DNA from 2 places in the Rhizobium leguminosarum genome. Region 1 is predicted to be linked to the other one. Evidence: predicted binding sites of a transcription regulator. Region 1 holds the regulator's gene; the other holds the start of a gene.

The links. The regulator HrcA, encoded in region 1, represses chaperone genes, less so after heat shock. The targets are predictions, from matches to a motif close to GTTAGCACTCNCNNNNNGNGAGTGCTAAC.
Region 2: BA011_RS02810 (co-chaperone GroES) is a predicted target of HrcA. The motif match lies at 2,343-2,371, and genes of this name have one in related genera.

What each region holds. Positions count from the first base shown of each region.
Region 1 is NZ_CP016286.1:4,451,909-4,467,183, reverse strand. Features, by position in the region: gene metK (methionine adenosyltransferase) at 1-999, shown strand, start outside; gene trmB (tRNA (guanine(46)-N(7))-methyltransferase TrmB) at 996-1,697, shown strand; gene BA011_RS21705 (DUF2277 domain-containing protein) at 1,931-2,197, shown strand; gene BA011_RS21700 (GNAT family N-acetyltransferase) at 2,299-2,787, shown strand; gene BA011_RS21695 (DUF1150 family protein) at 3,002-3,259, opposite strand; gene BA011_RS21690 (Hsp20 family protein) at 3,306-3,731, opposite strand; gene BA011_RS21685 (nucleoside hydrolase) at 4,010-4,954, shown strand; gene grpE (nucleotide exchange factor GrpE) at 4,995-5,627, opposite strand; gene hrcA (heat-inducible transcriptional repressor HrcA) at 5,738-6,826, opposite strand; gene rph (ribonuclease PH) at 6,955-7,674, shown strand; gene BA011_RS21665 (VOC family protein) at 7,671-8,096, shown strand; gene rdgB (RdgB/HAM1 family non-canonical purine NTP pyrophosphatase) at 8,097-8,741, shown strand; gene hemW (radical SAM family heme chaperone HemW) at 8,751-9,953, shown strand; gene BA011_RS21650 (saccharopine dehydrogenase family protein) at 10,093-11,205, opposite strand; gene dnaA (chromosomal replication initiator protein DnaA) at 11,342-12,892, opposite strand; gene rpsT (30S ribosomal protein S20) at 13,752-14,030, opposite strand; gene BA011_RS21635 (enoyl-CoA hydratase) at 14,223-14,996, opposite strand; gene mutM (bifunctional DNA-formamidopyrimidine glycosylase/DNA-(apurinic or apyrimidinic site) lyase) at 15,035-15,275, opposite strand, start outside.
Region 2 is NZ_CP016286.1:504,644-519,918, reverse strand. Features, by position in the region: gene BA011_RS02820 (hypothetical protein) at 1-108, opposite strand, end outside; gene groL (chaperonin GroEL) at 288-1,922, opposite strand; gene BA011_RS02810 (co-chaperone GroES) at 1,972-2,289, opposite strand; gene BA011_RS02805 (hypothetical protein) at 2,801-3,064, shown strand; gene BA011_RS02800 (hypothetical protein) at 3,061-3,396, shown strand; gene BA011_RS02795 (hypothetical protein) at 3,393-3,722, shown strand; gene BA011_RS02790 (DUF1488 domain-containing protein) at 3,713-3,988, shown strand; gene BA011_RS02785 (transglutaminase-like domain-containing protein) at 4,016-4,858, shown strand; gene BA011_RS02780 (VOC family protein) at 5,045-5,425, shown strand; gene BA011_RS02775 (LysR family transcriptional regulator) at 5,430-6,392, opposite strand; gene BA011_RS02770 (MFS transporter) at 6,516-7,916, shown strand; gene BA011_RS02765 (hypothetical protein) at 8,013-8,390, shown strand; gene BA011_RS02760 (hypothetical protein) at 8,590-8,925, shown strand; gene BA011_RS44100 (hypothetical protein) at 9,382-9,525, shown strand; gene BA011_RS02755 (fatty acid desaturase) at 9,828-10,877, shown strand; gene BA011_RS02750 (SDR family oxidoreductase) at 10,971-11,885, opposite strand; gene BA011_RS02745 (TetR family transcriptional regulator) at 12,005-12,574, shown strand; gene BA011_RS02740 (exopolysaccharide biosynthesis protein) at 12,571-13,197, opposite strand; gene BA011_RS02735 (hypothetical protein) at 13,226-13,528, opposite strand; gene BA011_RS02730 (TerC family protein) at 13,574-14,557, opposite strand; gene BA011_RS02725 (YcgN family cysteine cluster protein) at 14,783-15,259, opposite strand.

The sequences.
Region 1 (15,275 bases):
AAGTTCAAGGCCGCCGCCCGCCGCGCCATCAAGGATATCGGCTACGAGCAGGACGGCTTCCACTGGAAGACGGCAAAGATCGACGTGCTCTTGCACTCGCAGTCGGCCGACATCGCGCAGGGCGTCGACAGCGCTTCTGACCAGCAGGGCGACGAGGGCGCCGGCGACCAGGGCATCATGTTCGGTTACGCCTGCCGCGAAACGCCGGATCTGATGCCGGCACCGATCTATTATTCCCACAAAATCCTGCAGCTGCTCGCAGTTGCCCGCAAGAAGGGCGACGGCGAAGTCGCCAAGCTCGGCCCCGACGCCAAGAGCCAGGTGACCGTGCGCTACGTCGACGGCAAGCCGTCGGAGGCTACCTCGATCGTGCTTTCGACCCAGCATCTGGACGAGAGCTGGGATTCGAAGAAGGTCCGCGCCGTCGTCGAGCCCTATATTCGCGAAGCGCTCGGCGAGCTGAAGATCGCTGACGATTGCAAGTGGTACATCAACCCGACCGGCAAGTTCGTCATCGGCGGACCGGACGGCGATGCGGGCCTCACCGGCCGCAAGATCATCGTCGACACCTACGGCGGTGCCGCTCCGCATGGCGGCGGCGCATTCTCCGGCAAGGACACGACGAAGGTCGACCGTTCGGCTGCCTATGCTGCCCGCTACCTCGCCAAGAACGTCGTCGCTGCCGGCCTTGCCGACCGTTGCACGATCCAGCTCTCTTACGCCATCGGTGTTGCTCAGCCGCTGTCGATCTATGTCGACCTGCACGGCACCGGCAAGGGTGTTTTCGAGGATCAGGTCGAAGCCGCGATCCGCCAGAACATGGACCTGTCGCCGTCGGGCATCCGCCGTCATCTCGACCTCAACAAGCCGATCTACGCCAAGACCTCGGCTTATGGCCATTTCGGCCGCAAGGCCGGCCGCGACGGCTCGTTCTCCTGGGAGCGCACCGACCTCGTGAAGGCGCTCAAGGAATCCGTTAAGACCAAAGCCGCTGCATGACGGATATGGAACGCCGGGGGCGGGCGACCGAAGCCTTCTTCGGTCGCCGCAAGGGCAAGGCTCTGCGCGAACAGCAGGCCGAAACGCTGAACAGTCTGCTGCCGGCATTCCTGATCGATCTGTCGGCGGCTCCCCCGGAGCCGTTGACTTCCCTCTTCCCGCTTCCGGTCGAAAGATTGCGGCTGGAAATCGGTTTCGGCGGCGGCGAGCATCTGATCCACCGCGCCCTGGAGACGCCTTCGACCGGCTTCATCGGTGTCGAACCCTTCGTCAATTCCATGCAGAAGCTGTTGTCGCGCATCGGCGAGACGGGTGCCTCCAATATCCGCGTCTATAATGACGACGCGACGCAGCTGCTCGACTGGCTGCCGGACGGCTCACTCGATCAGATCGATCTGCTCTATCCCGATCCCTGGCCGAAGCGGAAGCACTGGAAGCGGCGTTTCGTCTCGAAAACCAATCTCGACCGCTTTCATCGCGCGCTGAAGCCCGGCGGCCTGTTCTGCTTCGCCTCCGACATCGACACCTATGTGAACTGGACGCTGATCAAATGCCGCGACCATGGCGGTTTCGACTGGATAGCCGACAATGCAGCCGATTGGTTGACGCCCTATGAGGGCTGGCCGAGCACACGTTACGAGGCCAAGGCGCGGCGCGAGGGCCGGTCTTCGGCCTATCTGACGTTCAGGAAAATCTGAGGCAGCCGGCAAGTCGGCGAACGTGCCTGTGATGTTCTTCGCGTGAGCAATCGCCTGGGACGCTGGCCCGATGGTTCCCGACGCAACAAAAAACCGAACTGAAGGAGTTGCGCCCTGGCTTGCGACGCGTAGAGTTCCGCCGTGGACCGGTTGCCATTAGCGCTCACGCGACTATTTTCTGTGCTGGCCACCCTCCTCTCAAATGGAGGAGAGACAATGACCGGGAGCAAGTCATGTGCCGAAATATAAAACCCCTGTTCAATTTCGATCCGCCGGCGACGGACGACGAGGTCCACGATGCCGCACTCCAGTTCGTGCGCAAGGTGAGCGGAACGACCAAACCGTCGAAGCGCAATGAGGTCGCATTTGAGCACGCGGTCAATTCCATCGCGGCATGTGCCCGCGAGCTGCTCGATTCGCTGGAAACGTCTCAACCTCCTCGTGATCGCGAAGAGGTAGCGGCAAAAGCGCGCGCGAGAACGGCGGTCCGGTTCGCGTAAGAGAGCCCGTCACGCGCAGGAGATCTCAATCAAGCCTCGAGTGGCCTACCTGACGGCGTTCTGCCCATACTCACCGTCGCACAATCTGCTACAGCAATCTAATGTTCGCGACCAATCCGTACGAGTTTCGCAGAGCAACCCTGGATGATCTCGCTTTACTGAAGGGGTGGCGGTCGAACCCGCATGTCCTGGAATGGTGGGGTTCTGGTGAGCCGTATGGTGAAGCAGAACTGGTTGATCCTCGGGTGGCTCGCTGGATCATTTCAATTAACGAACGGCCATTTGCGTTCTTGCAGGACTACACGGTCCACGGATGGGAAGATCACCATTTTGCCGGCCTTCCTAAAGGGTCGCGGGGAATTGATCAATATATCGGAGACCCCGAAATGGTCGGCGTTGGACATGGTTCAGCGTTTATCGGAATGAGAATGCAGGCTCTTTTCGATGAGGGCGCACCTGTGATCGCGACCGATCCGCATCCAGACAATGAACGGGCGATAGCCGTCTACAAGAAGTTGGGGTTCGAACCGTCTGGACCACCCCAAGAAACCGGATGGGGTTTGATCTTACCAATGCTGGCGACGCGGTAAGCAGAATGGATGCAACGACAGCAAAGTCCGCATCGTTGTCATCGCTCTATAAGGCTGGCGCAGTTGCTGCCGAATCCTGGAACTTCAACGTCATTCGCACATAAGGCGTCGAAAGAGCTCCGCGCATATGTCGCGACATCCGTCCCGATCGCAGTGAAATCGAATAGAGCGACTGCGCACCGAAAGCGGTGAACGTAACAGACGGCCTTGACGGTCAGTGCAGGCTGACCGTCTTCAATTCGTCCTCGGCAGCCTTGAAAAAGGTGCTGGAGCGGTTGTCCGTCAAAAGGATCGGCGTGCCGTCGGCGCCGAAGAGTGCCCAGAGATCGACGTTCGGATCGATATCCGGCGCCTCGGGAAAGCACTTGGCGACCTCATCGGTCCGCATTTTTCTGATATAGGCGACCTCGCCGTTGCCGATGTGGGCAAGCTCGGATTTGGTCAAGTGAGACGTGGCTTCTTTCATCAACATTCCTGTTCCTCCGGGAGAAGGGACCAACGGTTCAACAACCGTTGTGCTACTCTGAGACCGAAATGTTAATTTTCTTGACCATGCGCGCGGGTTCCGGACGAATTAGATCGACGGAGAGCAGACCGTTCTTCAGGGCCGCACCCAACACCTGCATCCCGTCGGCAAGAACGAAAGTACGCTGGAACTGACGGGCGGCGATACCGCGATAAAGATAGTCCCGCTCACCCTGTTCGACCTGGCGGCCGCGGATCAGCAGCTGGTTCTCCTCAATGGAGACATCGAGTTCCTCCTCGCTGAAGCCGGCCACGGCAAGGGTGATGCGCAGACGTTCCGGCGCGCCGGTATCGGCGGCGATGCGTTCGATATTATAAGGCGGATATCCGTCACTCGCCTTGGAAATGCGCTCCAGCGTCTTTTCCATGGCATCGAAGCCCAGAAGCAGCGGGCTGGCGAAAGGGGTAATGCGGCTCATCTTTTTTCAAGTCCTTGATGCAAGCGACCATCCCGGACCTCAAGTGCAGCATCCGGATGCCGCTAATATGGGGACAGAATACCGGCGCCGCAAGGCATCGGCCGCGAGGTGCCGGCGTCACCTCTCGATTTTAAGCAGGTGGCGTCAGGCTCTTTCCTTGACAAAGCGTCAGCTGCCTCGCATCAAAACATGCCCGCGCGGAATGTGCTGATTTGAGACGGGACGTGAAGAAATCGGTACATGCCGATAACATGCAGTGCGAGGATGGAACGATCGGAATGGCAAGCGCAAGAAAGATCATCATCGACACGGATCCCGGCCAGGACGACGCGGCCGCCATCATGCTTGCCTTCGGCAGCCCTGATGAGCTGGAGGTGCTGGGGATCACGACAGTGGCCGGCAACGTGCCGCTTTCGCTCACCAGCCGCAATGCGCGCATCGTCTGCGAGCTCTGCGGCCGGGCGGAGACGAAGGTTTTCGCCGGCGCCGACGCGCCGATCGCTCGCAAGCTGGTGACCGCCGAACATGTGCATGGCAAAACTGGCCTCGACGGTCCGGATCTCGACGAACCGACGATGGCGCTGCAGCCCGGCCATGCCGTCGACTTCATCATCGAGACGCTGCGCCGCGAGCCGGAAGGCACGGTGACGCTGTGTACGCTCGGGCCGCTCACCAATATCGGCATGGCCTTCCAGAAGGCGCCCGACATCGTCCCCCGCATCCGCGAACTGGTGATGATGGGCGGCGGCTTTTTCGAGGGCGGCAACATCACGCCGGCGGCCGAGTTCAACATCTATGTCGACCCGGAGGCAGCCGATATCGTCTTCCGCTCGGGCGTTCCGATCGTGATGATGCCGCTAGACGTGACGCATCAATTGCTGACCCGCAAGGACCGGGTGAAGCGCATGGCCGAGATCGGCACGGCGCCGGCAAAGGCCATGGTCGAGATGCTGGAATTCTTCGAACGCTTCGACATCGAGAAATACGGTTCCGACGGCGGGCCGCTGCACGACCCGACCGTCGTCGCCTACCTGCTGAAGCCGGAGCTTTTCAAAGGCCGGGAGTGCAATGTCGAGATCGAGGTCCAGTCCGAACTCACGGTCGGCATGACCGTCGTCGACTGGTGGCATGTGACCGAGCGCAAGCGCAATGCCAGGGTCATGCGCCATGTCGATGCGGACGGCTTCTTCAATCTGCTGATCGAACGCTTCGCCCGCATCTAAAGCTTCGGTTTCCTTCCTCGCGAGGAGGAAGGAAACGATCTCAAGCGTCCTTCTCGTCGAAGACAGAGTTGGTCTCGGCTTCGGCCGGCTTCGGACCGCCCTTGGCGACGCCGACCATGGCCGGGCGCAGCACGCGCTCGCCGATGGTGAAACCGGCCTGCACGACCTGCACGACCGTGTTGTTCGGCACGTCCGGGTTCGGCACCTCGAACATCGCCTGATGGAAATTCGGATCGAACTTCTGGCCAACCGGCTCTAGTTTGCGAACGCCGTGGCGTTCCAGAGCCGACAGCATGGCACGCTCGGTCATCTCGACACCCTCGATCAGCGTGCTCAGGCCGGCGTCTGCTGCAGCCCTGGTCTCCGGAGGGATGGCATCAAGGGCGCGGCGCAGATTGTCGGACACGGCGAGCATATCGCGGGCAAAACCCGCCACGGAATAGGACTTGGCATCCTTTACCTCGCGCTCGGTGCGCCGGCGCAGATTGTCCATCTCGGCAGCAAGGCGCAAATAGCGGTCGCGCAGTTCGCCGTTTTCGGCTTTCAGAAGCTCGATCGGGTCCGGCTGGGCGGGCTCTTGCTGCGCAGTTTCGTTCTCGACGTAGGCGGCAGCGTCGGCTGCGGCGTCGGCCGCAGTTGCGTCAGGTCCGTTTTTCGTCGTGTCATCGGTCATGACGGTCTCCGGTTGGTGTCTTCAGATGCGCCCGATATCGAGGTTTGACCGAAAAAAATCAAGTCTGCGTGACAAAGAAGCGAAAATTCCGCGTGACTGATTGCTGCGCATCAAAGCTGATTGCGCGAAAGGCGGGAGACGAGCTGGGCTGTATAGTCCACCATCGGCACGATGCGGGAATAATTGAGCCGCGTCGGGCCGATGACGCCGACGGCGCCGACAATGCGATCGTCGTCGTCCCGATAGGGCGCGACGATGAGCGACGAGCCGGACAGCGAGAAGAGCTTGTTTTCCGAACCGATGAAGATGCGCACGCCCGAACCGCTTTCGGCGAGATTGAGGATCTCGATCAGGCTGTCCTTCTTCTCGAGATCGTCGAACAGCAGGCGCAGCCGGTCGAGATCCTCGGCGCCAGCGAGCCCTTCGAGCAGGTTGGCGCGACCGCGGATGATCAGCTGCGTCGGCTTTCCCTCGTCCGGGCTGCCCGCCCAGACAGCGATGCCGCGCTCGACCAGATCGCGCGACAGGGCATCAAGCTCGTGACGGACGTCGTCTTTCAGCCGGCTTAATTGTTTGCGGAGCTCCGGCAGGGTCTGGCCGGACATATGGGCATTGAGAAAATTCGCCGCTTCCGTCAGCTGCGAGGACGTGACGCCTGCCGGCAGCTCGATGATGCGGTTTTCCACCTGATCGTGATCGCCGACGAGCACGGCCAGCGCCTTTGTCGGTTCGAGCCGGATGAACTCGACATGTTTCAGCACCGGATCGCTTTTCGAGGTGATAACGAGGCCGGCGCCGCGCGAAATGCCGGATAACATGCGGCTTGCCTCGTTCATCATCGATTCGACGGGATTGCCGCCGCTTTCGGCCCGCACCTGGCGGTCGATGCTGGCGCGCTCCTCGGCCGAGAGGTCGCCGACCTGCATGAAGGCATCGACAAAGAACCGCAGGCCGATCTGAGTCGGCAACCGGCCGGCGCTGACATGCGGCGAATAGATCAGGCCGAGCTCTTCGAGATCGCTCATGACGTTGCGCACCGAGGCCGGCGACAGCGACATCGGCAGGATACGGGACAGGTTGCGCGAACCCAGCGGCTCGCCGCTCTCCAGATAACCTTCGACGATGCGACGAAAAATTTCCCTGGAGCGCTCGTCCAGCGCAGCTACGGCATCCGAAACCGACGTCGACCTGATGCCCATGAAGCTTTCGAACCCGTGCTGATGATACTTCCCGAAAAGTAAGTCAAACTAACACCCGTGGCAAAAGGGAATTTGCAAATGAGCGCCGCCAATCGTAGAAGCGGTCAAATAAACCCCAGGAGATAAGAATGCGGCCTTCAGGCAGAAAAATCGACCAGATGCGCAAGGTCTCGTTCGAGCGCAATTTTTCCAAGCATGCGGAAGGCTCCTGCCTGGTGAAGTTCGGCGATACGCATGTGCTCTGCACGGCGAGCCTCGAAGAAAAGACGCCGCCATGGCTGCGCAATACCGGCAAGGGCTGGGTCACGGCCGAATACGGCATGCTGCCGCGAGCGACCGGCGAACGCATGAAGCGCGAAGCCGCCGCCGGCAAGCAGGGCGGCCGCACCCAGGAAATCCAGCGGCTGATCGGCCGGTCGCTGCGCGCCGTCGTCGACCTGCAGGCGCTCGGCGAACGGCAGATCACGCTCGATTGCGATGTCATCCAGGCCGATGGCGGCACACGGACAGCCTCGATCACCGGCGGCTGGATCGCGCTTTACGACTGCCTGAAATGGATGGAAAGCCGCAACATGATCAAGGTCGACCGGGTCCTGAAAGATCATGTCGCCGCCATTTCCTGCGGTATCTTCGCCAGCCAGCCGGTGATCGATCTCGATTACATCGAGGATTCCTCGGCAGAGACCGATGCGAACTTCGTCATGACGGGCACCGGCGGGATCGTCGAGATCCAGGGCACGGCCGAAGGCACGCCGTTTAGCGAAGGCGAATTCACCTCGCTGATGCAGCTTGCCAGAAACGGCATCGGCGAACTCGTGGCGCTGCAGAAGCAAGCCGTCGAAGGATGAACCCCATGCTGGAAGGCATGTTGGAAACGGCGCTCTATGCGCGGGATCTCGATAAGGCCGAGACGTTCTACGAAGACGTTCTCGGGCTTGAAAAGATCGCCCGCGCCGCCAACCGGCATGTCTTCTTCCGCTGCGGGCCGGGCGTTCTCCTGATCTTCAACCCTAAGGAAACGGTGAAGCCGCCGGCGCCTGAAGCACTGCAGGTGCCGCCGCACGGTACGACCGGCCAGGGCCATGCCTGTTTCCGGGTATCCGGCCGCAATATCGATGCCATGGCCGAACGGCTGACGGCGGCGGGCGTGGCGATCGAATCCGAAGTGCGCTGGCCGAACGGCGGCCGCTCGATCTATTTCCGCGATCCGGATGGCAACAGCCTGGAATGCGCGGAGGCTAAAATCTGGGGCATCGAACAGGAAATCTGAATGCGCAAGCTTGAAACGAAGACCATCGTCGTCGCCAGCCACAATGCCGGCAAGATCCGCGAGATCCAGGAATTGATCGGGCCGCTCGGCTTCGCCGCCAAATCGGCCGCCGAGCTGAACTTCGTCGAACCCGATGAGACCGGCACGAGCTTCGAGGAGAATGCGACGATCAAGGCGGTCGCCTCGGCCAATGCCTCAGGCATGCCGGCGCTATCGGACGATTCCGGGCTGGTGGTCGATGCACTCTTCGGCGATCCCGGTGTTTACACCGCCAATTGGGCGGAGAAGGCCGACGGCACGCGCGATTTCGACATGGCGATGGCCAAGGTGGAAAAGGCGCTGCAGGATGCAGGCGCGACAAAGCCGGAACAACGCACGGCGCGTTTCATCAGCGTGCTCTGCCTCGCCTGGCCGGACGGGCATACGGAGCTGTTTCGCGGCGAGGTGGAAGGCAGCGTCGTCTGGCCGCCGCGCGGCACCCAGGGCTTCGGCTACGATCCGGTCTTCCAGCCCGAGGGCTACGACATCACCTTCGGCGAAATGAGCGGCGAGGAAAAACACGGCTGGAACGTCGGCAAGCCGCAAGCGCTGTCGCACCGGGCCCGCGCCTTCAAACTCTTTGTTGAAACCTGCCTGGAGGCATAAGGTCGGTCCGTGGTCAATTTCGACACGCCAAGCACCTCGCGCGACTCGGCTCTGCTGCCTGATACCGGCGAGCCGGGCTTCGGCGTCTATGTGCATTGGCCCTTCTGCGCGGCGAAGTGTCCCTATTGCGACTTCAACAGCCATGTGCGCCACCAGCCGGTGGATCAAGAGCGCTTTACAGCAGCCTTCCTGACGGAGATGGCGGCAGTCCGGGCGATCAGCGGCCCGAAGACGGTGACGAGCATTTTCCTGGGGGGCGGCACGCCCTCGCTGATGAAGCCGGAAACGGTTTCCGCCATTCTCGACGGCATTGCGCGGCACTGGCATGTGCCAGATGGCATCGAGATCACCATGGAGGCCAACCCTTCGAGCGTCGAGGCCGAACGCTTCCGCGGCTACCGGGCGGCCGGCGTCAATCGCGTCTCGCTCGGCGTGCAGGCGCTGAACGACCGGGATCTGAAATTCCTCGGCCGGCTGCATGATGTCGCCGACGCTCTGAAGGCGATAAGGCTGGCGCGCGACATCTTTCCGCGCATGTCCTTCGACCTGATCTATGCCCGGCCGGAGCAGACGGTCGAGGAATGGGAAAAGGAGCTGAAGGAGGCGATCTCCTATGCGGTCGACCATCTTTCGCTCTATCAGCTGACCATCGAGGAGGGCACGCCCTTCTACGGCCTGCACAAGGCCGGCAAGCTGATCGTACCGGACGGCGAGCAATCGGCAGTGCTCTACGAGGCGACGCAGGAGATCACCGCGCGCGAGGGCATGCCGGCCTATGAGGTTTCCAATCATGCCCGGCCGGGGGCCGAAAGCCGGCATAACCTGACCTACTGGCGCTACGGCGATTATGCCGGCATCGGCCCAGGCGCCCACGGCCGGCTGACGCGTGGCCCCGAGAAGATCGCGACGGCGACCGAACGCAAGCCGGAAACCTGGCTCGACATGGTCGAGCGTGATGGGCACGGCATTCTCGACGAGGAGCGGCTCGGCTTCGAGGAACAATCCGACGAACTGCTGCTTATGGGGCTGCGGCTGAGAGAAGGCGTCGATCTCGCCCGCTGGCAGCAGCTATCGGGCCGTGACCTCGACCCGAAACGCGAGGAATTCCTGCTCGAACACAAATTCATCGAGCGGATCGGCAATTCACGCCTGCGCTGCACGCCATCAGGCATGCTGATCCTCGATTCCGTCGTTGCCGATCTCGCCTGCTGACACCCATACCATGCGTGGATTTGCAGCGCGGCGGCATTGATATTGCCGCCGCACCTGAGGGCATGTCTCAGCCGTGGCTGCTGCATAATTCCTTAAATCGAAATCGATTTAAGGATAAAATTATGCAGCATTCAAAGTGCTACAGCGTCCTTTGCGCGTCTGAATAGACGCGCGGCGCTGTAGTGGCACCCGTCTTGAAGAGGCTGCCGGTCGGCGTCTTCAGGAACATCTCCAACGGAATATGCTCCTGGTGCAGGAAACCGGTCGCCGGCAGCAGACCGTCGCGGACCATCTCGATGACGGCGACGACGGAGGCTGACGTCGTCCAGGCGATCGCCGTGCGGCGCGCCCCGGCAATCTCGATCGGGTAATAGGCGCGCACGAACTCCTTGCGTCGCAGGCTGCCATTCTCGGTCCCCTCGGCGGCGACATGGACATAGACGACATCGTCTTCAACCGGCGGCTTGGCATTGGTCAGGATCTCGCCGGCGAGCTTGCGCTTGTCGCGCATCAAAAGCTCGTGGAAGAAGAAGTTCATCAGCTCCATATGGCCGGGATAACGCATGGTCTTGTAATCGAGATTGTCGATCTTGCCGAGCATGGTGTCGCACATGGTGCCAAGGCCGCCCGACGTCGTGAAGGCTTCGAGCTTGACGCCGCCGACATAGACGGTCTCGTGCCATTCCATCGGCGAGACGAGCTTGCGCACACCGCCCTCGATGACCTCGCAGTCATTCAGATATTCGTTGACGACGCCCTCCGGCGACCAGTTGAAGGCATAGCCGAGCAGCCCGGTCGGATGCTGCGGCAGTGCGCCGACGCGCATGCGGATCGACCGGCAGCGATCGAAGCCGTCGGCCAGGCTTGCGCCGACGATGCCGACGAAACCCGGCGCCAGGCCGCATTGCGGCGCCATCAGGCCGCGGGCGGTCTTCGACAGCTCGATGATGAAATTGGTGGTGGGAACGTCTTCGGTCAGATCGAAATAATGGATGCCGGCAAGATGGGCGGCGCGCGCCAGCTCGATGTTCAAATGATAGGGCAGGCAAGAGAGCACCGCCTCGACATTCGAGAGCAGTTCGCCGATCACTTGCGGATCGGAGATATCGCTGGTGCGGCACTTGAAGGCGACGTCACTCAGCGGCAATTGCGCGTCGACCCCGACGACCTCGAAGCCGCCTTCATGCAACAGCGTCGCCGCCAGCCGTCCGACCTTGCCCAGGCCGAGAACGGCGATCTTTTCGAAACTCATTCATTCCTCCCACGCGCCATTCTGGCGCTTCAGTCTTTGACATGCACGCAATGCGCGGGAGGTATAGAATAAAAAACTTATAAAGGAAAACGGCCGGAATCGCTTCCGGCCGTTGATTTTTCGCAAAAACTATCGATTATTCGTTGATCAGCCGCTTCAGAAGCTCGACTTCGTGCGAAAGCTTGGTGTCTCCCGAAATCAGCTCCTCGATCTTGCGCACGGCATGCAGAACGGTCGTGTGATCGCGCCCGCCGAACCGGCGGCCGATCTCCGGGAAGGAGCGCGGCGTCAGCGTCTTCGACAGATACATCGCGATCTGGCGCGGCTTGACGATGACGCGGGTGCGGCGGTTGGACACCAGTTCCTGGCGCGAGACGTTGTAGTGCCTTGCGACGATGCGCTGGATATCCTCGATGCGCACACGGCGGGGCTCGCCGGAGCCAACCAGATGGGCGAGCAGCTCGTCGACGCGTTCGATCGACAGGTTCGGCTCGAAGGAGCGGCGGAAGACCAGCTGGTTGAAGGCGCCTTCGAGTTCGCGGCCGCTGGCCGTGACGTTGCGGGCGACATGCTGGAGCAGTTCGGCCGGTATATCGAGCGACGGATCTTCGAGCCGGGCGACAGCCAGGCGACGCTTGAGGATTTCGAGACGCATCTCGTAATCCGGCGCGTCGAATTCGATCGCGACACCGCCCTGCAGGCGCGAGCGAACGCGGGGGTCGAGCGACTCCAGCTCCCAGGGCGCACGGTCGGCAGCAACGACGACCTGCTTGGCGCTGTCGAGCAGCATGTTCAGGAGATGGCAGAATTCATGCTGGATCATCTTGCCCTGCAGGAACTGCATGTCGTCGATGATCAGGAGATCGATGTTGCGCAGCGAATCCTTCAGCGTCAGCGCATCATTGTCGCGGATCGCGGTGGCGAATCGCCACATGAAGTATTCGGCCGTCAGATAGACGACGCGCAGAGCCCGCGGGTTCTGTACTGCCGCATTGGCGACTGCCTGCAGCAGGTGGGTCTTGCCGAGGCCGACGGTCGAATGAATGAAGAGCGGGTTGAAGCGCACGGCGCCCTGACCAGCTTCCGCAATCGTCTTTGCAGCCGCAAGTGCGACCCGGTTCGAGCTGCCTTCGACGAAGGTGTCGAAGGTGAAGCGGCTATCGAGCGGCGAACCGAAGAGCGGCGAGCCAAAGCTTGCTGGCCTTGCGGCGGCAACAGCCGAAACCGCCTGCTGGACGGCCTGACCGGCCGGCTGCGCGCTTGTCGGGCGGCGCATCTGCGTGGGGGCGGCTGGTTCCGGCGCGACCGCCTCATCGAGCGCCTTCGTGCCGTGGCGCGTTGCCGTGCGCACCAGGACTTCAATTTTCAGAATTTCCGGATCTTCGGCCTGGAACAGACCGGTGATGAGATCGAGATAACGATTGTTGATCCACGACTTCAGGAAGGTCGTGGGGACCGAAAGGCGAACGACGCTCTTCGATACCGAATGCAGCTTCAGCCTGGCAAACCAGCTGGCATAGACGTCAGGACCGACCTGGGCCTTCAAGCGCGCGCTGACGCGCTCGAACAATACGTTCTGCTTCATTTCCGCCTTTGCTTCGCCCACTTCGAGGCGAATGGATCCGAACGTCTGCGGTGCCGCATCCCCATTGTCGAGCCCGCCCGTCGTCATCGTATTCATCTGCATAATGCCGCCTTTCAATTCCACCGGGCGGCATCCGCTAAAACAGCCGCCCGATCATTCCCCGCTTTGGCGGGCTGACGGATCCTCATGAGCCGCTCGCCTGCCGGTTCACTCAAAAACACTGGCCCCTCAACGGGACCGACGCAGAACTCCGTTGCAGGGGCCGCATTCATGCGGCAACCTTCATCGGCTCTCCGTGTCAGGCTGGCGGTCGAACCTCGTTTTCGGCCGACCAGCCCGAACGCAATATTACTTTACCTTCTCCGGTGGCCTCGCCTTAAACGTGTGGCCACTGAAGGCACAAAACATCCCCGCTCCGTAACAGCCACGTTACGGTTCAAATCCGTCGAGTGCTTGAAAAGACGGAAGCGCAGGGCTCCGTAACAAAAGGCACAAACTCATCGCCCTGCCGACGTGGCAGTTAAAACCGAGCCTCTGCAGGTGATGTCCGCGCCCTCTGTTGGAAGCCATTTAGGCAGGATCAAACGGCAATATCAACGATGAATTTTACGCAAAATTAACAAGCGGCCATTGACTCCGCCTGCCCTTTTCGGGCGTCACACCAGCGTCAAAAAAGAATCGCAGTTGAATCAAAGAGATTCCCCCGTTCGGGCTATTTTGACACGCATTGAAAGAAAAAAAATAAAATCCTCTTGACTCCCCTGTGGTCCGGGAAGCTTGGGGCAGAGTCGCGCAGTGCAAAAGCATCCTTGCGCAAGCCTTTGTTTTTAAACACTTTTTCCTGTCATGGCGTTGACACGAAACAGTCGTGAGATTAACCATGCAGGGGCTGATCGGTTGAATCGAAAAAGCCCGGTAAAATTACCGGGCTAATCATAAAGAAGAAGTCCTTAACGGAAGATTACGCGGTCGTGGTGACCGAAAGAGCCTTCACACGAGCGGCCAGGCGCGAGACCTTGCGCGATGCCGTGTTGGAATGCAGCACACCCTTGCTGGCGGCGCGGGCAAGCTCGGGCTGAGCAGCCAGGAAAGCTTCCTTCGCCTTGGCGGCGTCACCGGATGCGATGGCCTCTTCGACCTGGCGAACGAAAGTACGAACGCGCGAGCGACGAGCCTTATTGACGTCGGTACGGCGGGCGATCTTGCGGGTCGCTTTTTTCGCCGAAGTTGTATTGGCCATGGATGCCTCTCTCAAGAATTCGAACAAACTCCGCCATTACCGCGGGCCCTGCGGCCACAAAATCCAGCAATGCGGGAGCAATCGCGGAAAACCAAACCGGCTTTCCGAACCGTGGGCGGGCATATAACTCTAAAGCCGGCCCACGTCAACGCGGATTTTCAAGCTTTACCACCGGCAGGAGCCTAAAAGCATTCAACGGTGCGTAAAAGCCGGTTTGCGCTTCTCGACGAAGGCCGCCATGCCTTCTTTCTGGTCGTCCGTGGCAAAGAGGCTGTGGAACAGGCGGCGCTCGAAACGCAATCCCTCCTCCAGCGTCGTCTCGAATGCGCGGTTGACCGCCTCCTTGGCCATCATCACCGAGGGGCGCGACAGTGAAGCGATCTTTTCGGCGGCCGCCAGCGCCTCGTCGAGCAGACGCTCGGGCGCGACCACACGCGAAACGAGTCCCGATCGTTCTGCCTCGGCCGCATCCATCATGCGGCCGGTCAGGATGAGATCCATTGCCTTCGCCTTGCCGACGGCGCGCGTCAACCGCTGCGAGCCGCCCATGCCGGGAATGACGCCGAGGGTGATTTCCGGCTGGCCGAACTTCGCCGTCTCCGAGGCGATGATGAAATCGCACATCATGGCGAGCTCGCAGCCGCCGCCGAGCGCAAAACCGCTGACGGCGGCGATCACCGGCTTGCGTGCCTTGGCGACCTCATCCCAGCCGCTGATGAAATCACTCTTATAGACATCGGCGAACTCAAGCCGCTGCATCTCCTTGATATCGGCGCCGGCAGCAAAGGCGCGCTCGGAACCGGTGAGCACGATCGCGCCGATCGTCTCGTCGGCGTGTAAGGCGGCATAGGCCTCCTTCAGCTCCTTCAGGACAGTGGAATTCAGCGCGTTCAGCGCCTGCGGGCGGTTCAGCGTGACGAGGCCGACATTGCCTCGGGTTTCGACGATCAGGGTCTCATAGGCCATGCTGTTCTCCCGGTTTCTCACTCTCGCTTCTGGCGGGCTTACTTCTGGCAGGTGGCGCAATAGAAGGTGGAGCGACCCGCCTGGACGATGCGGGCGACCGTACCGCCGCAGCCGGGCGTGCGGCAAGCCTGACTTTCGCGATCATAGACGGAGAAGGAATGCTGGAAATAGCCGAGCGATCCGTCGGTCTGGATATGGTCGCGCAGCGACGATCCGCCGGCGGCGATCGCATCGGCGATGACGTCGCGGACCGAGGCGACGAGCAGGTCGAGCTGCGCC
Region 2 (15,275 bases), 1.1 Mb from region 1:
CGTGGCGATCGCCGTGACGACGCAGGCCCAGGCGAGAAGCGTCTTGGACGGCTGGTAACTGTCGAAACGCTGGGTAATCGATGTCTTGCTGCTGCTCTGTACGGACATTGGAATTCTCCCTGTCTGTTATTCGGGTTGTGCCGTCCGGCGACGCCGGAACGGGTCAAGCTGGCCTCAGAACAGGATGATTTTAGGCGAGGTCGGCCTAAAATCTGAATCCTGTTCTACATTAGATAGTTAGAGCATGATGTCGTCCGAAAACCGCTGACACTTTTCGGCATCATGCTCTAGTATCCCATAGCGCCCATGCCGCCATTTCCGGCAGCAGGCGCAGAGTCTCTTGCGGGAATATCGGCGATCATCACCTCGGCGGTGATCAGCAGCGCCGCGATCGAACCGGCGTCCTGCAGAGCGGTGCGCACGACCTTGGCAGGATCGACGATGCCGGCCTCGATCATATCGACATAGGTCTCCGTCTGTGCGTCGAAGCCCTGATTGTGATCATTGCTGTCGGCGAGTTTGCCGACGACGATGGAGCCTTCGAACCCGGCATTGTCGGCGATCTGCCGAATCGGGGCTTCGAGCGCCCTGAGCACGATCGAGATGCCCGCCGTCACGTCGGCGTTCTCCCCGGTCAGGCCCATGAGCGCCGACTTCGCGCGCAACAATGCCACGCCGCCGCCGGGCACGATGCCCTCTTCGACCGCCGCACGGGTGGCGTTCAGTGCATCGTCGATGCGGTCCTTCTTTTCCTTGACCTCCGTCTCGGTGGCGCCGCCGACGCGGATGACCGCGACGCCGCCGGCGAGTTTCGCCAGGCGTTCCTGCAGTTTTTCCTTGTCATAGTCGGAGGTGGTGTCTTCGATCTGCGCCTTGATCTGTTGGATGCGCGCCTGGATGGCCGCTTTCTCGCCGGAGCCGTCGATGATCGTGGTGCTTTCCTTGTCGATCAGCACGCGTTTGGCGTGGCCGAGCATATCGAGCGTGACGTTTTCGAGCTTGATGCCGAGATCCTCGGAAATCATCTGGCCGGCGGTCAGCACGGCAATGTCTTCCAGCATGGCTTTACGGCGATCACCGAAACCCGGCGCCTTGACGGCTGCGACCTTCAGGCCGCCGCGCAGCTTATTGACGACAAGTGTCGCCAACGCCTCGCCTTCGACATCCTCCGAGATGAGGAGCAACGGTTTGCCGGTCTGTACGACGGCTTCCAGGATCGGCAGCATCGCCTGCAGGCTGCCGAGTTTCTTCTCGTGAACGAGGATATAGGGCTCCTCCAGTTCCACGCGCATCTTCTCGGCATTGGTGACGAAATAGGGCGAGAGATAGCCACGATCGAACTGCATGCCCTCGACGACATCGAGTTCGGTTTCGGCGGTTCGCGCCTCTTCGACGGTTATGACGCCCTCATTGCCGACCTTGTCCATCGCCTTGGCGATCATCTCACCGATGGCGGCGTCGCCATTGGCGGCAATGGTGCCGACCTGGGCGATCTCGCCTGACGATTTGACCTTCATCGCCCGCGCCTTGATTTCCTTGACGACCGCGGTAACGCCGAGATCGATGCCGCGCCTCAGATCCATAGGGTTCATGCCGGCAGCGACGAGCTTTGCGCCTTCGCGGAAGATGGAGGCGGCGAGCACCGTTGCCGTCGTCGTGCCGTCGCCGGCAAGATCATTGGTCTTCGAAGCCACCTCGCGCACCATTTGCGCGCCCATGTTCTCGAACTTGTCTTCGAGCTCGATCTCCTTGGCGACGCTGACGCCGTCCTTGGTAATGCGCGGTGCGCCATAGGCCTTGTCGATGACGACGTTGCGACCCTTCGGGCCAAGCGTCACCTTGACGGCGTTGTTGAGCAATTCGACGCCGCGCAGCAGGCGGTCGCGCGCGTCGGTGGAGAACCTGATTTCCTTGGCAGACATGATATTTCTTCCCAGTTCGGTCTTGAGTTGCGGGTCACAAATTCGACCCTCAGGCGGCTTTGCCGGCAGCCGCTTCGGTCTTTTCAACGATGCCCATGATGTCGGTCTCCTTCATGATCAGAAGGGTTTCGCCATCGATCGTGACCTCGGTCCCCGACCATTTTCCAAACAGAATGAGATCGCCGACCTCGACATCGAGCGGGACCAGACTGCCGCTTTTGTCGCGCAGGCCCGGGCCGACTGCGACCACTTCGCCTTGCTGCGGCTTCTCCTTGGCGGTGTCTGGAATGATGATCCCGCCCTTGGATTTGACATCGCCTTCCGCACGTCGAATGACGACGCGGTCGTGAAGTGAACGGAATTTCATAGAGGTCTTTCTGCTGCCGGCGCGTAGGGCGGCTGCAATTCATAAATAGCACTCGTGGCACTCGATTGATAGGAGTGCCAAGAAATATTGTTCGCACGGGGCACTTCTGGAAAAATTCAGGAAATCAATTTGAACGGATATTTTGTAATAATCAGGAAATGAATAGAATTTTTACGCCATCGCACCCAATTTTATCTAAATGGTCGTCGAGTTAATTTGGCGTTTTTCATAGATAATTCCGAATTTATCTTGATTTAAACTCAATCGAGGCGCAATGATAGGCCTCGTCGATTTGGCCGACTTGGCTTCGCGGTGTCAGAGACCTACGACCCGCCATCACCACTGAATTTTCGATAGCAATCCATGACGTCGTTCCGGCGTTGATTTCGCCTATTCCGATCCGGAATGAGCTTGGCGCTGACCGCGGATGTACCGGCAGCCTCGAGTTCGTCCGGTTCGGATCTCAACGATACAGGAAACACATCGGTGTATTCCTGCGGAGGTCTCAGCCGTGACCAGTCGCACCACACAAACCGTCGTCCGCTTTTCATCCCCATTCCGCCTGCCCGGTTTCGATGGGGCGCAGCCAGCCGGAGAATACCGCGTCGATTATGACGAGGAATTGATTGATAGCGTTTCCAGGCTTGCCTGGCTAAGGGTCGGCGCCTTCATCCACCTGCCCGCGATCGCCGCGCAGAGTCCGACGCAGCAGATGATGCCTATCCACCTGTCAGATCTCGAAACCGCGCTCGAAAAGGACCACAAACCGTCATGACCGCTACGCGCATCCCGCAACGCAATGGACGCTCGACCCGGCGCGAGGCAGCAACACATCTCTTCAAGGTGGGGCAGACTGTCCGAGTGAAGGACGGGTTCTTGGTCGTTCCCTCCAAGCTTCCCGAGACATACCGCATTACCGCCACGCTGCCTCTGAGAGGAAATGTGCTGCAATACCGCATCCGCAGCGACGATGAACGTCATGAGCGGGTCGCGACGGAAGACAGCCTGGAACTGGTAACCCTATCGCCCGCCGGCAGCGGCGCAACACTGATCGAGAGGACGTTTGGCCATGGCCACGGCCCGAATGACGAAAGGTTGACATCGTGAACAGCCATGAAGACGAAGCCGAACGAAGACGGAATGCCTTTGCCGTCGGCACATGGGAAAACAAATGTGGCGCTTCCGGCCGCTACTCCATGGAGATCGAACACGAGCGCCGGATCGAATCCGCCCGTTCGTCGACCGTCTATCGTGTCCCAGCAAACGTTCCAGTGCACGCCGATCATGCCGTGATCGGCAAGAGCCGTTCGCAGGCCGGGAAAGACATGATGTCCTTCAATCTTCTCAACATAGGATACCGGAAGGAATGGCTCAGGCTGTCGGACGCCGCCCGGAGTGCTCGTCAGACCCCGCCGGTTCAACCATGGCGCTAGCCTTCCTGAACCAAAGCCGCAGCTTCGATGCGGCGAGAAATGCAGTGCGCTTCGTCGGCCATGACGGCATGTTCCAGGTGTTGTTCTTCATCGAGGTTGGCGCGCTGGCGAAATCCGACATGACATTGCAAAGAACCGAGCCTTCGGAAACGAGGTGGCTTTCGGCGTTCGACGCCCTGCGCAACTCCATTCAGGACGTGGCACACAAAGCCTATTCCTACCGCCGCCGCGCCTTCTATACTCTAACTGCGGCGGATTTCCGCTAGGCGGATCCGGACGCGCGGGAACGCTCCATGTTGATCCGTTACGGCTATGAAATCACGCTGACCTGCCCGCAGCCGACCGCATTGGTATGCCTGTTGTCGGTTCATGATGATCGCGCAGCCGACATCAGAATTCCGGAAACGGTCTTCACCACGCCCGATGTTCCCACATCGACTTATCGCGACCTTTTCGGCAACCGCTGTCTTCGGCTGGTTGCCCCGCCGGGCGACCTGACCATATGGGGCGATGCGACGATCGAAGACGACGGCAAACCGGACAGGTCGCTGCCTGGCGCCAGGGAAGTCCCGGTTTCGGAGTTGCCGGATGATTGCCTCGTCTACCTGATGGGCAGCCGCTATTGCGAGACGGATCGCCTCAGTCAAATTGCGTGGGATATGTTCGGCATCGTCTCACCCGGCTGGGGCCGTGTTCAGGCGATCTGCGACTTCGTTCACGGCCATATCCAATTCGACTACATGCAGGCGCGATCGACGCGGACAGCCTTCGAGGCCTTTCACGAACGTGTCGGCGTCTGTCGCGACTTTGCGCATCTCGCGGTGGCGTTGTGCCGGTGCCTCAACATTCCTGCCCGATATATCAATGGCCATCTCGGCGACATCGGTATTCCGGTCGTCGATCCGATGGACTTCAGCGCCTGGATCGAGGTCTTCCTCGACGGTGCATGGCATACATTCGATCCGCGCAACAACACGCCGCGGATCGGTCGTATCATCGTCGCACGCGGGCGCGATGCCGCCGACATACCGCTCATCAATTCCTTCGGTCCGCATGTGCTGAAGGCGTTTCGAGTCTGGACCTATGAGGTGACGAACCTGCAGCAGATGCAAAGCGTCGCCGAGGGTGCTGTTTAGAACGAGACCTGGACGGATGCGGCAATGTCCGGCCTCAGGCTTTGCCGCAGGCGCCAGCTGTCGCAGGATTGCCTCTCCCACACACTTTGGCGCGACGTGCTTTAGAACGGCGGTTGAAAGATCTCGGCGTCGAGCCATCTTGGGGTGTGAGCAGTCATTAGCGGAAGATAGGGAGTTTCGCAGTCCATGTTCGATCATATTTCCATCGGCGTAAAAGACCTGGAAAGAGCCCGCCATTTCTACGACGCGGCGCTGGCGCCGCTCGGATATGAGCGCCTTTCCAATTCCGACACCATGATCGGCTACGGCCCGGAAAGGGTCGGGCTCTGGGTGATGCAGGTCGAACAGCCTGTTGTTGCCGACATGCGATCCGGGCTGCACTTCTGCTTCGTTGCGCCTGACGAGGCCGCGGTCGATGCCTTTCACGCGGCCGCCGTTGCATCCGGCGGCACGGATAATGGCGAACCAGGTGTGCGGCCGGATTATGGGCAATTCTATTACGCCGCCTTCATCATCGACCCGGACGGCTATCGCCTCGAAGCCTATTTCCACAAGGGCGAGCTCTAAAAGTTCAGGCCGCCGCTCTGGATATGGATACGCGGCAGCCGGAGGCTTCGAGCGCTTTATTGGCTACATCGATGAACAGGCGACGGAACCAGCGCGCCCGGCCGTCCGTCTGGTCGACTCGGCGATAAAGCATCGTGACGGGATCGGCCGGCAGCGAAAGCGGCGGCTCGCAAAGCATCAGCCCATGTAACTGCGCCATGCAGCGACCGATCGATTCCGGCACGGTGGCAATGGCGGGCATCGCCTTCAGCACCATCGGCAGAGCGGAAAAGCGCGGGACGGTCGCCACCACCTGTCTGACATCGCCGGTGCGGTTCAGCGCCATGTCGATACCGGTCGAGGTGTTGCCTTCGAACGAGACGGTGACATGGGCGACATTGGCGAAATCCTTGAGGCTCAACGGCGCCTTCAGCCCGAGTTGAGCTGCATCGTAGATGCAGATCGAGACTTGGTCGAACAGTGGCGCGCGAATGTGCCATGAGGCGGGCTCGTCGTGCATCGCGACGCTGAAATCGAAGACGCCTTCATCCAGCCGGCGTGCGGCATCGCGCTTTTCGGAAGCGATACCGATCAGCCGGGCGCCGGGTGAAAACTTTAGAAGACGGGCGGCAAGCGGGCCGAAGAAGGCCGATTCGAGATTGTCGCACATGCCGATGCGGAACTCGCCCTGCCAGCTTGCCGGATCGAACTCGGCCTGCGGGCGGATGGCGCGCTCGATGCCCGACAGCGCATCCTCGATCGCCGGGGCGATGGAAAGCGCGCGCGGCGTCGGCTGCAGGCCGCGGCCGACACGCACGAACAGTTCATCGTCCAGCGCCTCGCGCAAGCGCCGCAAAGCGGCCGACAGGCCCGGCTGGCCGAGCAGCAGGCGCTCGGCGGCGCGACTGACATTGCGCTCCTGCATCAGCACCGAAAAGGCCAGCAGGAGATTGAGGTCGATCTTGCGAAGGGTGACATCATTCATCATCGTCAGTAATACCTGGCATGGCTACTATCAATTTGCAATAGGAAAGGAAGCTGTACATTTTCTCGTTCCCTGCCGCCCGGCAACCTCCCCCGATGAGGCGGCAGCAAAGAAGGAACGATTTCGATGACTCTTTCCAAATCGCGAAGCGGGGCGGGGCTGGCATTGCTGCTGCTCTGCACCGCCAACTTCCTCGACGCCATGGACGTCTCCACCATTGGTGTCGCGCTTCCTGCCATCCAGGCCGAACTCGGCATGGAGGCGACATCGCTGCAATGGGCCGTCAGCGCCTATGTGCTCGGCTATGGCGGCTTCCTGCTGCTCGGCGGCCGGGTCGCCGACGTCTTCGGCCATCGCCGCGTTTTCCTTTGGTCGCTGGCGATTTTTGCCGCCGCCAGCATCGCCGGCGGCTTCGTCGATAGCGGGCCGACGCTGATTGCGGCCCGCTTGATCAAGGGCATTGCCGCCGCCTTCACCGCGCCTGCCGCCCTTGCGCTGCTGCTCTCCGTCTTCGGCGAGGGAACCGCACGGGCAAAGGCGCTCGGGGTCTTCGCCTCGACCGGCGCCACCGGCTTCGTGCTCGGCATGGTGCTCGGCGGTGCCGCGACGATCTTCAGCTGGCGGGCGACCCTTGTCATGGGCGCGCCCGTGGCGATCCTGACACTCCTTCTTGCGCCGCTGGCGCTGCCGGCCGACCCGAAAAGGACAGGACCGCGGCCGATCTTCGACTGGGCCGGCGCGCTGACGATCACGCCCGGACTGCTGCTCTTCGTCTTCGGTATCACCAATGCCGCGGCCGCCGGCTGGCAGGCCTTCCTAACCTGGGGTTCGCTCGCCGCGTCGCTGGTGCTGATCCTGCTCTTCCTCGTTGTCGAAGCACGGCATGCCGATCCGATGGTGCCGCTCGGCATGTTCCGCCGAGCCAAGCTCCGGCATGCCAATGCCATCGCCGCCCTCTTCCAGGGCGCCTATGTCGGCTTCCAGTTCCTGGCGACGCTCTATTATCAAAACGTCATCGGCTGGTCGGCCTTCACCACCGGCTTCTGTTTTGCGCTTGGCGGCGTCTTCGTAATGTTCCTGGCGCCACGTTTTGCGACGCTCGCGCAAAATCGCGGCGCCACCGGGCTGATGGCGGCAGGTGTCGGCCTGCAAGCGTTCAGCTATATCTTCTGGGTGACAGCACTCGGACATGTCGACCCGATCCTGCTCGTGCTGTTTTCGCAGATCCCGCTCGGCCTCGGTTACGCCATGACCTACCCCTCAGTGCAGGTCGCGGCCCTTTCCGACGTGGAGGACGATAAGTCGGGGCTCGCCTCCGGACTGCTCTTCGCCTCCTTCCAGATCGGCGGCGGCATCGTGCTTGCGGCGGCCTCGGCAGTCTTCGGCGCCGCGCCGCATTTCGGCTGGGACCCCTATGTCGCCGGCATCGCATTCGTGGCGCTGCTTGCGGTGGCGATTACCTTACTTGCAGCCGCCGGTCCGCGGACATCGGCCGCCCGGAGACCCACCTATCAGGCGGCGGAATGACCGTCATCAGCCCGCACCCTGACCGGTGCGGGCTACTCATGAACCGGAGCGATATCTGCAGCAAGAATCCCGTTGCGTTGCCTGGGTGAAAGGCGCATGGTCGCAACTTCGGCAGCCAGTGTACGGGCGCTGCCGACTGAGGGTTTTTATACCCTTGCCCCGATGAAAGGAGGACCGATGTCTTCCACTTTCGAAAAGTCGCATCTGACTTCGTCCGATCTCGACATGCTGCAAGGCGTGCTCGACGACGCCGGCTACGACGCCAAAATTCTGATCGGCAACGAACGCGTCTTCAACGTCGCGGCCATACTGTTGATCAGGCTGTTCGAAGAGGGCGTCACCTCGCCGGCCATGCTCTCACAAGCGCTCGAACACCATTTCGGCAAGCTGAAGACTCCGCCGAAACCGATAACCCCCGTCTTTAATCGATATGCGATACAGGGATTGCCCCGCGAAAGACGCGTCGCCGGCTAGAGCATGATGCCGAAAAGTGTGAGCGGTTTTCGGACGACATCATGCTCTCACTGATGTTCTAAAGCGCGTCGCGATCTTTCAGATTCACTCCTCGCGCTTTAGGTCTTTGTTTTACGCATGCCGTTAGCGCAAAACCGCTTCACACTTTTGCGCGACATGCTTTAGCGGCAAACGAGCCGCCCGGCTCCGAAGGAATATTGTGCGAAAAACCCTCTTGCTTTGTATCTGCGTCGCAGCGGCCGGTTATTTCGGATGGGTGCAATTCGGGGCTTACCAACAACGCGAGCAGGCTAGAGTTCTTGCTGTCACCGACAGGGAGCGCCGTGTGGCGCTCCTGGAAATCGACGGCTGCCAGGCGAAAGTGAATCTGCTTCTATTGATGACAGACCGCCTGCTCAAGGCCGGCGGCATGCTGGTGCCGCTCGATATCGGACGGGACATAGAACTCTGTTTGGCCCGCGGCATCATGTCTGCATCAGGCCGTGCGGAGATGGAAAGAACGAAGCTGATCCGCCTGTTTCCCGTGAATGACTAAGCGTGTCGGAAGATTCATCCCTCGCGCTTGTTTCGAATGCCGTTATCGCAAAACCGCCGCCCCCTTTGTGCTGCACGCTTTATCCCCTGTGGAAATATGGCTTTCCTGCGGCGGCGGCCTTAATGGCACCTCAATTTTACTCTATAAGGAGGGCTCGCTGATTTGGCCGATGCGGCATTTGCGGTGACCGGATTTCCGGCCCCGCCATTTTCCCGATCGCGAAAGCATGGTGACGTCCCGTCTCAACGTCGGGTTTGGCTTTCGGTGACCTCTCCGGTCATCCGCCTCCAGACTGCGATGCGGTTTCAGCAGGCATCATTTTCATTCCATCCCTGCGGCCCGGTGTTGTCGGGTTGCCCTCATGACGATCCCGCGATCTCCGATCGCGACCGACAAGTGGGGCGAATACCACGCAGGCTGCGGCTTTCAATTTCGATCTAAAGGGAGATTTTATCGATGGCAAAAGGACAAGTAAGAAGCAATCGCGAGGTCCGGAAGCCGAAGAAGGACAAGCAGGCAGCGAAGGTGGAAAGTACATTCGCCAATCAGATGAAGACGGCGACCAAAACCGCCCCGCAGGGCAGTGCTCCAAAGAAATAGAACCTCTTATCGAGCCCCCGCTTCGCCCCCGTGCGCATAACGGCGCCAGTGATAGCGCGTCTTGTCGGACGCGCCGCGCTCCGGCGTGACACCATCACCCATTGACATGTTTTCAGAAAAACAGGAATTGCTGTAACCATGACCACTCTTAATACGATGTACCACTTCGACTATCCGCTCTTCCTCATTCGCTCGGCCGTGGTGATTGCACTCGGCTTTTCGGCGATCGCCGCCTTTCACGGCGTCACTCTGTGATTGAATCTGCGCGCCGCAGCGAGTGCGAGGAAATCCAAGTGGCCCCTTTGGGCGAGCCCGACGAAAACCCGGAGCGATCCCGGGGGAATGCCGAGCTTTTCGCTGAAAAGCGCTGGTTGAAGATCCTTGCCGGATATCGCCAGCCGCGGGCCGGACGCAGCGCCTTCGAGCTTGCCGTCACAGTCGTCCCCTTCGCGCTGTTCTGGGCTGCCGCCTGGGCAGCGGTTCACTACAGTTTCTGGCCCGGCCTGATCCTCGTCCTTCCCGCCGCCGCCTTCCTGCTCCGGCTGTTCATGATCCAGCATGATTGCGGCCACGGCTCGTTTTTCGCCCGTCGCCGCGTCGACGACTGGGTTGGACGCACGATCGGCATCCTGACGCTGACGCCTTACGACTATTGGCGCCGGGCGCATGCGGAACACCACGCCTCAGCCGGAAACCTGGACGAACGCGGCGTAGGCGACATCGAAACGCTGACAATCGCCGAGTATAACGCGCTGTCGCGCTGGGGCCGCCTTGGCTACCGGCTCTATCGGCACCCGATCGTGATGTTCGGGATCGGACCGGCATGGCTGTTCCTCTTCAAGCAGCGCCTGCCTTTCGGCATGATGCGCTCCGGCGCCCTGCCCTGGATCTCGACCATGGCGACCAATCTTGCCATCGCGGTGGTCGCCGCGCTGCTGATCTGGGCGGTCGGGATCGTCCCCTTTCTCCTGGTGCATCTGCCGACCGTGCTTCTGGCAGGTGCTGCCGGCGTCTGGTTGTTCTACGTGCAGCACCAATTCGAGGAAACACATTGGTCGAAGGAGCCGGACTGGCAGTTCCAGCATGCGGCCCTGCACGGCGCCTCGCATTACGACCTGCCGCCAGTGCTGCGGTGGATCACCGGCAATATCGGCATCCACCACGTGCATCATCTGTCGAGCCGGGTACCTTACTACCGGCTGCCGGAGGTGCTGCGAGATCATCCTGAGCTTGCCGATCTGGGCCGCATCACGCTCATGGAAAGCCTGCGTTGCGTCAAGCTGGTGCTGTGGGACGAACAGACGAAGCGACTGGTCTCGTTTCGCGAGGCGGCGCGGCTTGCAACAGCATGATAACGGGGCGTTAGAGCGGTTTAGCTTTCCGGAAGCGCAGAGCCGCTCTAACCTTTTGCCCGCTTCCAGGGAAAGCCGTTTCCCTAGAATTGTTTAGCGATAACCTGTCACGTCAGCCGGTCTGCCCGGCTCCTGCACTTCCACCATGTAGCGCCAGCAATCCGGCCGCGAACCGTCGAGATCGTCGAAGCCATAGGTCTTGGCCACTCCGCCGCTCGACAGCGACTGGCCGTTCCAGCGGGCGCGGTCGGGATCGGCGGCGATGGCCGCAACGGCCCGGCCGACGAAGCGCGGGGTTTCGGAAATGGCGAAATGCGGCTGTACTTTCGTCGCCTCGCGCCAGTTCTCCTCGCGAACACCATAAGCATCCAGCATCATTTCGGAACGCAGCCAGCCGGGCGTGATCGAAACGGCGGTGGCGCCGTGTTTCGCCAGATCTTGCGCATGCGCCCAGGCCATGCGGGTGACGCCTGTCTTGACGAGGTCGTAAAAGGGCGACAGCCGGTAATGGGTGGCATTGTATTCGGCCGTGCCGTCGGTCATCTCCACCAGCAGCCCGCCGGGCCGCTCGATCATCAGCGGCAGGGCGTAATGGGCGGTGATCAGATGCGTCTCGATGCCGAGCTGCAGCATGCGCAGGCCCTTGTCCAGCGAATGCTCCCAGACGGCCTTGTCCCATTCGAACAGTTTCTCGCAGCCCCAGATGTCGTTGACGAGAATATCGAGTCGTCCGGCCTCCTCGCGGATGCGTGCGACCAGCGCCTCGACCTGTTGCTGGACGAGATGGTCCACCTGCACGGCAATGCCCTTGCCACCGGCTGATGTCACCAGCTCGGCCGTCTCCTCGATCGTCTCCGGTCGGGCATATTCGGATTGCTGGGCGCGCGTCGTGCGCCCGGTCACGTAGACGGTGGCGCCGGCAGCGCCAAGTTCCACCGCGATGCCTCGGCCGGCTCCGCGCGTAGCACCGGCCACTAAGGCCACTTTCTCCCGCAAGTTCGCTGTCACTTCTCCATCCTCCACGCTAGAACGCCTCATGCCGTAATGGAAGCGCCAGGAATCGCCCGGCGCTCCTTGTTTATAAACGAATGATCGTTTACATTCGAGGCGGATGCAAGAGGAATTTCATGCCGCGTCGCCGCACACTGTCCGATGAACAGCTTCTCGCCATGGTGTTGGCGCTGATCCACGCCGAGGGGCCGGATGCGGCGACCTTTGCGGCAGTAGCGAAAGCAAGCGGACTTTCCGGCTCGACGCTGGTGCAGCGTTTTGCCACGAAAGCGGCGATGCTGCGCGCCGCGCTGCTTTATGCTTGGGACCGGCTGGATGCGGAAACGGCGCGGCTTGCCGAGACCGTGCCGAAAACGCCGGAAGGCGCCATCACGCTGCTCGTCGGCCTGTCCCAGGATTACGGCGATAATGCGGCCGCCTATGGCGAGGGACTGCTGGTGCTTCGCGAGGATTTTCGCGATCCGGTGCTGCGCGCCCGAGGGGCGGCCTGGGGAACGGCGCTGATGGCGGCAATCGCTCGATGTTTCGGCTCGGCGAAGGCGCCGGAGACGATCGCTCGGCTGATGCTGTCGCAATGGCAGGGTTCGCTCATCTGGTGGGGTTTTGGCGCCGAGGGGCCGGTGGCCGCCTATGTGGAGACGGAGCTTCGGCGCTTCCTCGCCGCGGTATCTGTCCATTCAGCTTAGGAGACCGTGAAGATCATCGCCTTGATAAAATAAAGCAAAGCGGCGGTCGCGACGATGGTCGCCAAGGTGAGCAGCAGTCCGATCAGGGTGACGAGACCATCCCGCTCCATCAGGGCGACGGCGAGCACCACCAGCGAGAACACCGGCAGAATATTGCCGAAGGGGATCGGCAGCGCGATCACCACGGCGAGCAGGAAGACAGGAATGCCGAGCAGCGCCTGCACCGTCGGGCCGGTGAGAGCCTCCAGCCGGCCGGCGTGCACGACCTTCTCCACCCGGGCGATCAACGGGACCGCGTGACCGACGACGAGATCGAGCGCCGCGGACGAAACCCGGCGATCCCTGACGATGGCGGGCAGCCAGACCTTCCGGCCGCCCGCAACGATCTGGAGGGAGACCAGCGCAAGCGCGGTGCCGAAAACCATTCCGAACGGCCCGGGAATCGGGGTCAGCGCCGGGATTGCCAGGAACAGGATGGTGAAGGCGATGCTGGTCGGGCCCATCGCCTCCAGAACCTCGCCGATGGAGAGGCCGTCCTTCACCCGGGCGAGTTCCAGCATCTCCCGGAGCCGCGCGGTGGCCACACCGCGCGGCTGCCGCCTATTTCCGTCTTGATCAGACATCACGCAGTCCATTTTCAGCTGGTCGCCGTCACGCACCCTCGTCGGCTCCCTTCAGGGCGCCGACGAGGGCTGCGCATTGCGGGTCGCTGCCGTCGAGAAGTTCGGCCGGCGCGGTATGGCCGATCGCTATGCTGACGACTGTGGCCGCCGCCCAGCCGTAGTCGCCGGCGGCGCGCTCTATGAGCTTCGGCCCCTGGGATGTCAGGCAGGCCTGGGATTGGCGGACGATCTCCACGGGAAGCCGGGCGCGCTCAGCCTGTTGCTGTATCTCAGCCTGCAACGGATCGACGACGAGCAGGGCAAAAATCCAGCCGATGAAATTCGAAATCATATCTGTTTCCTTCGTTTGTTAACGTGTTCTGTGTGCAGAGCCCGCTCAGGCGGGCTGCTGCGGATCCCGCGTCTTGAGGAGGCTCCAGACCACGCCGGCAGCGATGATCGCGAAGGTGATGCTGAGCGAGAGCGCGGCCGGGAATTTTTCAAGGCCCAGCAGATCGGCGAGGAAGATCTTCGAGCCGATGAAGATCAGCACGATGGCAAGCGCCGGCTTCAGGTAACGGAAGCGATGAATCATCGCCGCAAGCGCGAAGTAAAGGGCGCGAAGGCCGAGGATCGCGAAGATGTTCGAGGTGTAGACGATGAACGGATCGGTGGTGATCGCGAAGATCGCGGGGACCGAATCCACGGCGAAGATGACGTCGGCCACTTCGACCATCACCAGCGCCATGAAGAGCGGCGTGATGAACCAGGTCATCCTCCCCGTCCTGGGATTTGCCTTTCTGACGAAGAACCGCTCGCCGTGATGTTCCTCGGTGACGTTGAAGCGGCTGCGCATGAAGCGCACGAGGATGTTCTTCGAGACATCAGGTTCTGCCTCCTTGATGACCAGCATCTTGATGCCTGTGACGACCAGGAAGGCGGCGAAGATATAGAGTAGCCAGGCGAATTCGGCGACCAGAGTCGCGCCGACGCCGATCATGATGGCGCGCAGTACGATGACGCCGAGAATGCCCCAGAAGAGCACCCGGTGCTGGTAGATGCGCGGCACGGCAAAGAAGGAGAAGATCAGGGCGATGACGAAGACGTTGTCGAGAGCCAGCGTCTTTTCGACGACGAAGCCCGTCATATAGGCAAGGCCGGCCTCGGAGCCGAGGTACCACCATACCCAACCACCGAAGGTAAGGCCGAGCGCGATATAGAGAGCGGAAAGCCTGACGCTTTCGCCGACGCCGATTTCCTTGTTCTGCTTATGAAGAATACCGAGGTCGAACGACAGAATGGCGATGACGAGGGCGAAAAAGCTCGACCACATCCAGAGCGGCGTTCCCAGCCACTCGACGAACAAAAAAGAGAGATTCAAGGATAGTCCCCTGTCGGCACTGGTTGTCGGAGAAGGGTCCGACATCGCAAGAGTGCCGAAGCTCTCGCCAGAGGGGCCCGGACCAGCGGGTCGCACTGCAAGTAGGGTCTCACTCTTCAATAATCAAGCAGCGGCCAGTGCCGATTTTACGCATCGCGCGGAGGTAAGGCGTGCGCTGTGCGAATGCGTCATTCGCCCCGCAAGAGAAAGCCTTCGCCAGCCGTATCAGGCGTCCTCGTCGTCCTTCTCCTCGCCCACGGTCAGCGGCCAGTCGACGACGTAGTCTTCGAGATCGTCGAGATCGATCTCATTTTCGTTGATCGCGCGGCCTCGCGCGGAAATGCCGGCGGCATGGACGGTCTCCGGGTCGCCGGAGACGAGCGGGTGCCACCAGTAGAGGTCGCGGCCTTCATTGACCAGCCGGTAGCCGCAGGTGGGCGGCAGCCAGGCGATATCGGGCACATTCTCCTTGGTCAGCTGCACGCAGTCCGGCACGAAATCCCAGCGGTTCTCATAGCTGGAGCAGCGGCAGCTTTCGCCGTCGAGAAGCTTGCAGCTGACCGAGGTGAAATAGATATCGCCGCTATCCCATTCCTCGATCTTGTTGAGACAACAGAGGCCGCAGCCGTCGCAGAGGCTTTCCCACTCAGCGATGGTCATTTCGGCAAGCGTCTTACTCTTCCAGAAGGGCAGATCGTTCATCGTTCGTTTCTTGCAA